2 regions of the Streptomyces sp. NPDC032091 genome follow, and region 1 is predicted to be linked to the other one. Evidence: riboswitches for the same ligand, from Rfam matches in the RefSeq annotation. Region 1 holds a riboswitch; the other holds the start of a gene.
The links. A riboswitch is a leader RNA that binds a small molecule or an ion and turns the genes downstream of it on or off. The one in region 1 is predicted to bind cobalamin.

Region 1 (4,676 bases):
AAGATGGTCTTCGCCATGTCGATCGACGGCTGCTTCCAGGCGGTCTGCCAGTTCAGCTCGACCTTGCCCGTCGCCGCGTTCCAGGTGAACTGGGCGCGGTTGGGGTTCTTGGTGATGGAGAGGTAGAAGGAGGCGTAGGTCTCGATGCCGGTCGGAAGCGGGGCCACCTCGGCGAAGGCGCCGCCCGCGTCCCAGTTGTCGATGCCCCCGCAGGGGATGGACGCCTGCACCTTGCCCGTCGGGTCCCACAGGTGGTTCGCCCGGCCGCACATGACGTTGCCGTTGTCGCCCCAGCCCTTGCCGATCTCGTCGTTGAGCAGCGGCAGCGCCCCGGTGGCCTTCAGCCGGACCAGCAGCTTGCTGGTGCCGACGCTGCCGGCGGCGAAGAACACCCGGTCGGCGGTGACGCTCTTGACGGCGACCACGTCGCCGGAGGTGTTCAGCTCCTCCATGGCGACCGTGTAGCCGCCACCGTCCGAGGGGGAGACGGTGGTGACGCGGTGCAGGGGGGAGATGGCCACCTTGCCGGTCGCCCGCGCGGTGGCGAGGTAGGTCTTCTGGAGGGACTTCTTGCCGGCGTTGTTGCCGTAGAGGATCTCCCCGTCCACGGCGGACTTGGGGACGGTTCCGGCCACCTCCTGCTTCATGTAGTCCCAGTCGTAGACGTCGGGCACGAAGACGAAGGGGAAGCCGGAGCGCTGGGCGTGCCTGCGGCCCACGCGGGCGAACTGGTAGCAGTCCACCGTCTCGAACCAGTCGGGGTCGACGAGGCCCACCCCGAGGCCGGCGTTGGCCCGGGGGTAGTAGGTGGAGTACATCTCGTCGGGGTCCACCGTGGGGAGGATCGCGGCGAAGTTCTGCCGCTTGGGGGTCACCGCCATACCGCCGTTGACGAGCGAGCCGCCGCCGACGCCGCGGCCCTGGTAGACGATGATCCCGCCCATCTCCTCGGCGTCGAGGATGCCCGTGTACTTCGGGACGTCCTTGTCGATGGGGAAGCCGAGGAAGTTGCTCAGCGGCGCCTTCGTGCGGGTGCGCAGCCAGAAGGAGCGGTAGTCGGGCTTGGTGGTGTTGGCGAAGATCTTGCCGTCGGTGCCCGGGGTGTCCCAGGCCATGCCCATCTCGACCATGTGGACGTCGACGCCGGCCTGGGCGAGCCGCAACGCGGCGACCGAGCCGCCGTAACCGGTGCCGATGACGAGGGCCGGGACACGGGTCCCGGACGCGAGGGGGGCGTGCGCGACGGTGGAGCCGGTGGCGGGATTCGCGCGGGCGGCGCTGGTGTTGACGGAAAGCGCCATGGCTCCCAGAAGAGAACCGGTTCCAGCGATGAATCCGCGCCGGGAGACACCCTTGGACACCTTGCTGTGCAGGGACTTGTCACTCATGTGGCGTTCCTCACTCTCGATGGAGTGGGAACAAGTTCTACTGTCGAGTGCCTGCTAAGTCACTAGATGCGTCGAGATAATTTCCGGCCGGTTTCCGCAGGGCCTCAGGACAGGCTCCAGTGCGCGACGTCGTCTCCGAGCCCGGAGTCCAGTGCGAACTGCACCGCCGCCGGGCGGGCTTCCCGCGGCAGCCGGAAGACGACGTAGCCCGCGGCCGACCGGCCCGGGGCGAGGGTGAGGGTGTCGGGAAGGGCCGGGCCCGCGTCCGTGGCATCCCCGAGACCGGTGAACCGCCGCCCTGTGGTGTCCAGGAGGTGCGCGGACGGGGCGGGGGAGTCCTCGTACGGCACGGTCCCCGTGTTCTCCAGGCGCAGCTCCACGGCGACCAGCCGGTCGGCCCCGGGCGCCGGCGCCGGGCCCGCGGGGTCGACGACCCGGGTGAGGGTGACGTCGAGGCGCTCCCCGGGCCGGTCACCGTCGAGGGAGACGGTCTCGCCGGAGCCGCCGGTGCCCGCGCCGAGCAGCAGCGCCGCGAGGAGGGGAGCCAGGAGGAGACGGGCGGCCTTGGCCGCGCGCCCCGGACCCGCGTGGCCCGTGTGGCTGCCGTGACGCATGACCGACCTCCTCCACCCCCCTCGCCGCCCACGATCCTCCGTACGGGCCGGTCCCGCCACCGGCGGCGTTCGAGGGCCTTCATGGGGCAAACACCGCATCTGGCAGACTTGGCCGCATTGTCCCGGGCGGTGCAGGACAGGAAACCGGTGCGAATCCGGTGCGGTCCCGCCACTGTGACCGGCGGCCCCTTGCACGGGGCCCCGGGAGTCAGACACTGACGCGCCGCCTCTTCACTTCGACCGGGGACGAGGATCCCCCGGAGAGGCCTCACCATGCCGCGTTTCCGCGCAGCCCTGCGCCCGCTCCCCGCGCTCGCGCTCCTGACGACACTGACGACCCTGACCGCGTGCGCCGGTCCGTCCGGGGCGGGAGGGTCCGCTCCCGGCGCGCACGCGGCGCCCGGGTTCCCGTACACCGTCACCAACTGCGGTGTCGCCACCACCTACCAGGCCCCGCCCCGACGCGCCGTCACCATGAACCAGCACGCCACCGAGATGCTGCTCGCCCTCGGCCTGCAGGACCGGATGGCGGGCACGGCGTACCTCGACGACTCCGTCCTCCCGGCCTACCGGAGCGCCTACGCGGGCATCAAGGTCCTCGCGAAGGAGTACCCCTCGAAGGAGGTCCTCCTCGGCGCCGACCCGGACTTCGTGTACGGCGGCTACTCCAGCGCCTTCGACAAGGGGCAGGGCCGCGACCGGGAGGGGCTGGCCGCGTCCGGCATCGGCTCCCGGCTCAGCGTCGAGTACTGCACCCCGGGCCGGGTCGGGCTCGCGCAGCTGAAGACCGAGATCACCGAGGTCGCCCGGACCTTCGGCGTGCCCGAGCGCGGCACGGCCCTGATCGAGGAGGAGCAGCGCCGGATCGACGCCGTCACCGCGCGGGTCAAGGACCGGGCCCGCCCGGCCGTCTTCGTCTACGACTCGGGCGAGGGCTCCGCCTTCACCTCCGGGGGCAACGGCATCGGCAACGAGATCGTCTCCCTCGCCGGGGGGACGAACGTCTTCGCCGACCTCGACGCCACCTTCGGCGACGTGTCGTGGGAGAAGGTCATCGAGCGCGGGCCCGAGGTCGTCCTCATCTACGACTACGGCGGCACCACCGTGGAGACCAAGAAGCAGCGCCTGTTGAACGATCCGGCACTGGCGGAGGTTCCCGCGGTGAAGAACCGGCGGTTCGTCGTGCTCCCGCTCTCCTCGGCCGTCCTCGGCGTGCGCGTCGCCGACGCCGTGGAGTCCCTGGGCCGCCAGTTGCACCCCGACGCCGCGTGACCGGCCGCCGTCGCACCGCGGCCGTACTGGTGCTGCTGGCGGCCGCGCTGGCGGGCTCGGCGGTGGCGGGGCTGGCGCTGGGGCCCGTGCGCATCGGTCCCGGACAGGTGCTCGACGCCCTGTCGGGCGGGCCCGGGCGTCGCGGAGCCTTCGCTTCCATCGTGTGGGACGTCCGGATGCCGCGGGTGCTGCTCGGGGCCGTGGTCGGCGCCGGCCTCGCGGTCGCGGGCGCCGTGCTCCAGGCCCTCGTCCGCAACGCGCTCGCGGACCCCTTCCTGCTGGGGGCCTCCTCGGGCGCCTCGGCGGGGGCCGTGCTGGTCATCGTGCTGGGCGTGGGGGCGGGCGGCGCCGTCGGGCTCCCGCTGGCCGCCTTCGCCGGCTCCCTCGCCGCGCTCGTCGCCGTCTACGCGCTGGCCCGGCGCGGCGGCACCATGACCACGGGCCGGCTGATCCTGGCCGGGGTGGCCGTGCAGTACGTGCTGTCCGCTCTGACCAGCCTGGTGCTCGTGCTGGCCGCCCATCCGGACCAGATGCGGTCCGTGCTGTTCTGGACCCTCGGCGGCCTGGGCGGGGCCCGCTGGCACGAACTCGCCCTGCCGGCCGCCGCGCTGCTGGCCGGAACCGCTCTGCTCGTCGCCCTCGCACGCCCGCTGGACCTGCTGCTCGCCGGGGAGGAGGGGGCGCGGACCCTCGGCCTGGACACCGGCCGCTTCCGGGCCGCCGTCTTCGTCCTCGCCTCCCTCGTGATCGGGGTGCTCGTGGCCTACAGCGGGGCGATCGGTTTTGTCGGGCTGATGGTTCCGCACGCCGCCCGCATGGTGGTGGGGGCCGGGCACCGGGCGCTGCTGCCCGTCTGCGCGCTCGCCGGGGCGGTGTTCCTGACCCTGGCCGACCTGCTGGCCCGCACGGCGGCCGCGCCCGAGGAGATACCCGTCGGGGTGGTCACCGCGCTGGTGGGCGGCCCGTTCTTCCTGTGGATGCTGCGCAGGTCCACCCGGAGCGAGGGGGTGGCCGGATGACGGGCCGTCCGGCGGAACTCGCGGTCGAGGCCCTGCGTTACGCGGTCGACGGGCGCACGCTGCTGGACGGCGTCGGCCTCGCCGCCCGGCCGGGCGAGACGGTCGGGGTCGTCGGGCCGAACGGCAGCGGCAAGACGACCCTGCTGCGCTGCGTCTACGGCACCCTGCAGCCCACCGCAGGCCGGGTGCTGCTCGACGGGGCCGATGCCGCCGCGCTGGGCGTCAAGGAGCGCGCCCGGCGGGTGGCGGTGGTCCCGCAGGACGCGGCGGGCACCTTCGGGCTGACGGTCCGCGAGGTCGTGTCCATGGGCCGCAGCCCGCACAAGCGGTTCTGGGAGCAGGACGGTCCGGACGACCGCCGGCGCGTCGCCGACGCCTTGGAA
Region 2 (4,676 bases), on a different contig from region 1:
CTCGCCGTGATGCGATCGGCGCAGGTCGGCCTCCCACCGGGGTGGCGCGGGTGGGGCTGGAGTCCGCGAGAACCGACAGGGCTTATATAAGTGCTCTTACGATGCATGTCGTGGCCGACACCCCTGCGCCCGACCCGACGCGGCAAAGCCTCTGGAGGCCCCTGCGTCTGCTGCAGACGTCCATGGACGCCGACATCGCCCGGATCTACTCCGAGCAGCGGATCGAAGGGCTCAAGCCCAGTTTCGTCATGCAGTTGCTCCGACTGCATTTCTCCGGGCCCATGACCATCGCGGAACTCGCCGAGTCCGTGCAGCTCACGCACTCGGCACTCAGCCAGAAGATCGCCGCGATGCGCACGGCCGGCTGGTTCCGGACCGTCGTGGGGGACGACGCGCGCACCAGGAAGGTGGAGCTCACAGACAAGGCCCGTCGTATCGTCGACCGCCTGGTGGCGGAATGGCGGGCCACCGAGGTCGCCCTGGCCGAGCTGGAGGCCGAGATTCCCACCCCGCTCTCCCAGGTCGTGACCGAGATCGAGCGGGCCCTGGAGCGCAAGAGCTTCCACGACCGGATTGCCGAGAAGCTCAAGGAGGATCCGGCGTGGGGCTGACGGGCGCACTGATCGACGTGGCTCCGTTACGGTCGTCCCCACCGTTCCGACGGTTGTGGATCGGCCAGACCTTCTCCGGTATCGGCAGTCAGATGACGGTCGTCGCCGTCATGTTCCAGGTCTGGCAGATGACGAAGAGCCCCGCCTGGACCGGTGCCGTCGGGCTGTCCCAGGCGGTTCCGCTCGTCGTGCTCGGTCTGTTCGCAGGATCCCTCGTCGACCGGGTGGACCGGCGCAAGTTCTATCTGGTCACGACCGGCGGACAAGCCGTGTGTTCGCTCCTCCTCGCGCTCCAGGGCTTCCTTGGACACGTTCCCGTCGCCGGAGTCCTCGGGCTGGTCGCACTCCAGTCGTGTTTCGTCGCGGGCGCCGGGCCCGCCTCGCGCACCTTCATCCCGCAGCTCCTTCCCCCACACCAGCTGGCGGCTGGGCTGGCGCTGAAGCGCATCTCTTTCCAGGGTGCCATGCTGATCGGCCCCGCCCTCGGCGGACTGATCGTCGGAGAGCTGGGAGTCGGCGCCTGCTACCTGATCGACGCCCTGACCTTCGTCGCCGCGTTCTACGGGGCATTCGGCCTGCCACGGATGACCCCAGGTGACGAGCCCGCCCGGCCCGGCTTGCGTGGGGTTGCGGACGGTCTGGCCTTCCTGGGCCGCACCCCGGTCATTCGCGGGGCCCTGCTCACCGACTTGGCCACGACCGTGCTGTCGATGCCCATCAGCTGTTCCCTCTGATCAACGCGGAACGGTTCGGAGGTAACCCGCGCACGCTCGGACTGTTCCTCACGGCGATCGCCGTCGGCGGCGTAGCGGCATCCGTCTTCTCCGGGACCTTCACCCGGTTCCCCCGGCCGGGCCTCGTGATGCTCGCCGGTTCCGCGACCTGGGGAACGGCGCTGGCGCTCTTCGGCACCGCGACGAACCGCTGGGGCGGGCTGGCCTTCCTCGTCCTGGCCGGCGCCGCCGACACGGTCTCGGTGGTCTCGCGGAGCACCGTCGTCCAGATGCACACGCCCCGGGAACTGCTCGGCCGCGTCAGCGCGACCGAACAGATCGTGGGACAGGCCGGGCCCGACATCGGCAACATGCGCGGCGGCCTCGTGGCAGACGCCGCCTCGGGGACAGTGGCCCTCGTCAGCGGCGGCCTCCTCTGCCTCGGAGCCGTGGCCCTGGTGGGCGTCACGACGGCGGACCTGCGCAGCGCGTCCACGTCCTCCCCCGTCCCCAAGACCGTGGCGGGCCCCTGACCCCGAGGCGTGGCGACCTGCGAGGGTCCCTTGATTTCCCCGCCGTCGTCTGCGCGGCCTTCGCCGGATCGTGCTCGGAGGGCTGGAGGATGAACGCGTTCCCGCACGCCAGCGCGGGCGCGGCCTGCCACAGCGGGATCATCGCGGGGAAGTTGAACGGCGCGATGCCGGCGACCACGCCGAGCGGGCTGCGCAGGGAGTGCACGTCGATGCCGGTACCGGCGTTGTCGGTGAACTCGCCCTTGAGGAGGTGCGGAATCCCGGTGGCGAACTCGGCCATCTCCAGGCCGCGTTGGAGATCGCCGTGGGCGTCGGCGACGGTCTTGCCGTGCTCGGACGACAGAAGCCTGGCCAGGCTCTCGCGTTCGCCCTCGACCAGCTGGAGGAAGCGCAGCAGGACGCGGGCGCGTCGCTGCGGGTTCCCCTGCCCCCAATCGACCTGCGCCTCCTCGGCGTTGCCGATCGCGGCCTCGGTGTCGGCCCGCCCGGCCAGCAGGTTGGATCCGGGGATGGCACGGCGGACCGGCGGACTACACCCTGATGGGGGCGTGCCGCTGCGGAAGCCGTGGGAACTACGAGCGCACGGAAGTGGTGTGCGTGCGCTCCGCCGGATCACCAGGGTCGTGGGTACAAACCGGTGCCAGGCGTGTCTGCTCCATCCTCGTGGACAAACGCGGGAACAATCCGCGGCCGGTATCCTGACTCCCGGATCCCCGCGCGCCGCCCGCCTTCCCGACCGACCTCGTCAGTGGCGTGTGGATGGCAGCACACCCCCCGGTCACAGTGGCGGGACCGTGCCGGATTCACACCGGCTTCCCTGCACCGCGGACCTTGTGCCAGGAACATATAGTTGGACGTCCTGGTAAGTCCGGACCGTCACCGGCGCGTCTACAGTCGGAGCATGCGCATCGTCTCGCTGCTCCCGGCGGCCACCGACATCGTGGCGGACCTCGGACTCGCCTCCGACCTGGTCGGACGCACCCACGAATGCGACTGGCCGCCCGCAGCGGTCGCCGCCGTACCCGTCGTGACCCGGGCCGAATTCGACGCGGACGCGCTCACCAGCCGGGAGATCTCCACAGCGGTGGGCGGCGCGGCACACAGCGGATCCTCGCTGTACACCCTGGACGCGGAGGCGCTCGCCGCGCTCGCACCGGACGTCCTGCTCACCCAGGACCTCTGCCAGGTCTGCGCGGTGTCCTACGAGGCGGTCTCCCGCGCGGTGCGCGTCATGGACGCCGGACCCCGGGTGCTGAGCCTGGAGCCGCGGACCCTGGACGACGTACTGGACTGCCTGGTCACGGTGGGCGAGCTGCTGGGGGCGGGGGAGGTGGCGGAGCGGCGGCGTACGGAGTTGCGTGGTCGCCTGGCCGAGGTCCGGCGCCGCACGGCGGGGCGGGCGCGGCCCCGGGTGGTGGCCATCGAGTGGCTCGATCCGCTGTGGCCCGCCGGCCACTGGGTGCCGGAGCAGGTCGCCGCGGCCGGTGGGGAAGCGCTGCTGGCCGAGCCCGGTGAGCACACCGAGCCGATGACGTGGGAGGCGGTGCGTGAGGCACGCCCGGACGTGATCCTCGTACTGCCGTGCGGCTTCCCGCCCGAACGCACCATGACGGAGATCGACCTGCTCACCTCGCTGCCAGGCTGGCACGAACTGCCCGCGGTGGCGGCCGGTGAGGTGTGGGTCCTGGACGGACCTGCGTACTTCAACCGGCCGGGCCCCCGCGTGGTCCGCGGCGCCGAGGTGCTCGCTCACGTGCTGCATGGCGTACGGGTGGGGGACCCGGTGACCGAGGCGGAAGCACGCCGGCTGGGGTGAGGCAGAGCCTCACGGCCGGTCCCGGGTGACGGGGTAGGGGATGAACGTGCTGCTGTTCTCGTCGACGGTCAGGGTCCGGCCGAGCGGCGGGACCGCCCGCTGGGGGCAGTCGAGGCGTTCGCAGAGCCGGCACCCCATACCGATGGGTGTGGCGGCTGAGGCGTTGTCGAGGTCGAGGCCGTCGGAGTAGACGAGCCGCGATGCGTGGCGGATCTCGCAGCCGAGGCCGATCGCGAAGGTCTTGCCGGGTTCGCCCCAGCCGCCGCGGTGCCGAGTGACGGCCCGGGCGGTCCACAGGTAACGCTGGCCGTCGGGCATGGCGGCGACCTGGACGTGGATCCGGCTGGGCGCGGCGAAGGCCTCGTAGACGTTCCACAGCGGGCAGGTGCCGCCCGCGCGGGAGAAGTGGAACCCGGTCGCCGACTGCCTCTTGGACATGTTCCCGGCCCGGTCGACCCGGACGAAGGAGAACGGCACCCCGCGCAGCCTGGGGCGTTGCAGGGTGCTGAGGCGGTGGCAGACGGTCTCGTAGCCGATGCCGAAGTGGTCGGTGAGGCGTTCGATGTCGTAGCGGAACTCCTCGGCGGCCGTGTGGAAGGCGCCGTACGGGAGGATCAGCGCGGCGGCGAAGTAGTTCGCGATGCCGATCCGCGCCAGGCCGTGGGCGGGGGAGCCGGACGGGAAGTCCTCGGCGGCCAGCCGGTCGAGCTCGGCTCCGTGTTCGAGGAGGGCCAGTTGGGTGGCCATGCGGAACGCCTGTTGGCCCGGGCGGAGCCGGCTGGACAGGTGCAGGACGCGGGTCGTCCCGTCGAAATGGTGGAGGCGGTCGGAGTCGGCCGAGAGGCGGATGCCGTGGCGCTCGGCGAGCCGGTTCGAGAGCACCCGGACGACCTCTCCGGGGCGGATGCCGATCTCCTGGGCGAGGGTCTCGGCGGCGAGGTCGGTGTCGTGGAGGTAGTTCTGGCGCCGGTAGAAGAACTCGCGGATTTCCTCGTGTGGTGAG

Region 2: another riboswitch for cobalamin. It lies ahead of ACZ5NJ_RS26100 (aldehyde dehydrogenase family protein); the one in region 1 lies ahead of ACZ5NJ_RS24980 (ABC transporter substrate-binding protein).

The regions. Positions count from the first base shown of each region.
Region 1 is NZ_JBVILR010000016.1:182,276-186,951, forward strand. It holds gene ACZ5NJ_RS24970 (GMC oxidoreductase) at 1-1,388, opposite strand, end outside; gene ACZ5NJ_RS24975 (DUF4352 domain-containing protein) at 1,493-2,002, opposite strand; cobalamin riboswitch at 2,099-2,240, shown strand; gene ACZ5NJ_RS24980 (ABC transporter substrate-binding protein) at 2,276-3,274, shown strand; gene ACZ5NJ_RS24985 (FecCD family ABC transporter permease) at 3,271-4,293, shown strand; gene ACZ5NJ_RS24990 (ABC transporter ATP-binding protein) at 4,290-4,676, shown strand, end outside.
Region 2 is NZ_JBVILR010000018.1:5,345-10,020, reverse strand. It holds gene ACZ5NJ_RS26110 (MarR family winged helix-turn-helix transcriptional regulator) at 111-611, shown strand; partial or broken gene ACZ5NJ_RS26105 (MFS transporter) at 602-1,857, shown strand; partial or broken gene ACZ5NJ_RS26100 (aldehyde dehydrogenase family protein) at 1,919-2,368, opposite strand; cobalamin riboswitch at 2,529-2,699, opposite strand; gene ACZ5NJ_RS26095 (ABC transporter substrate-binding protein) at 2,759-3,673, shown strand; gene ACZ5NJ_RS26090 (short-chain fatty acyl-CoA regulator family protein) at 3,683-4,676, opposite strand, start outside.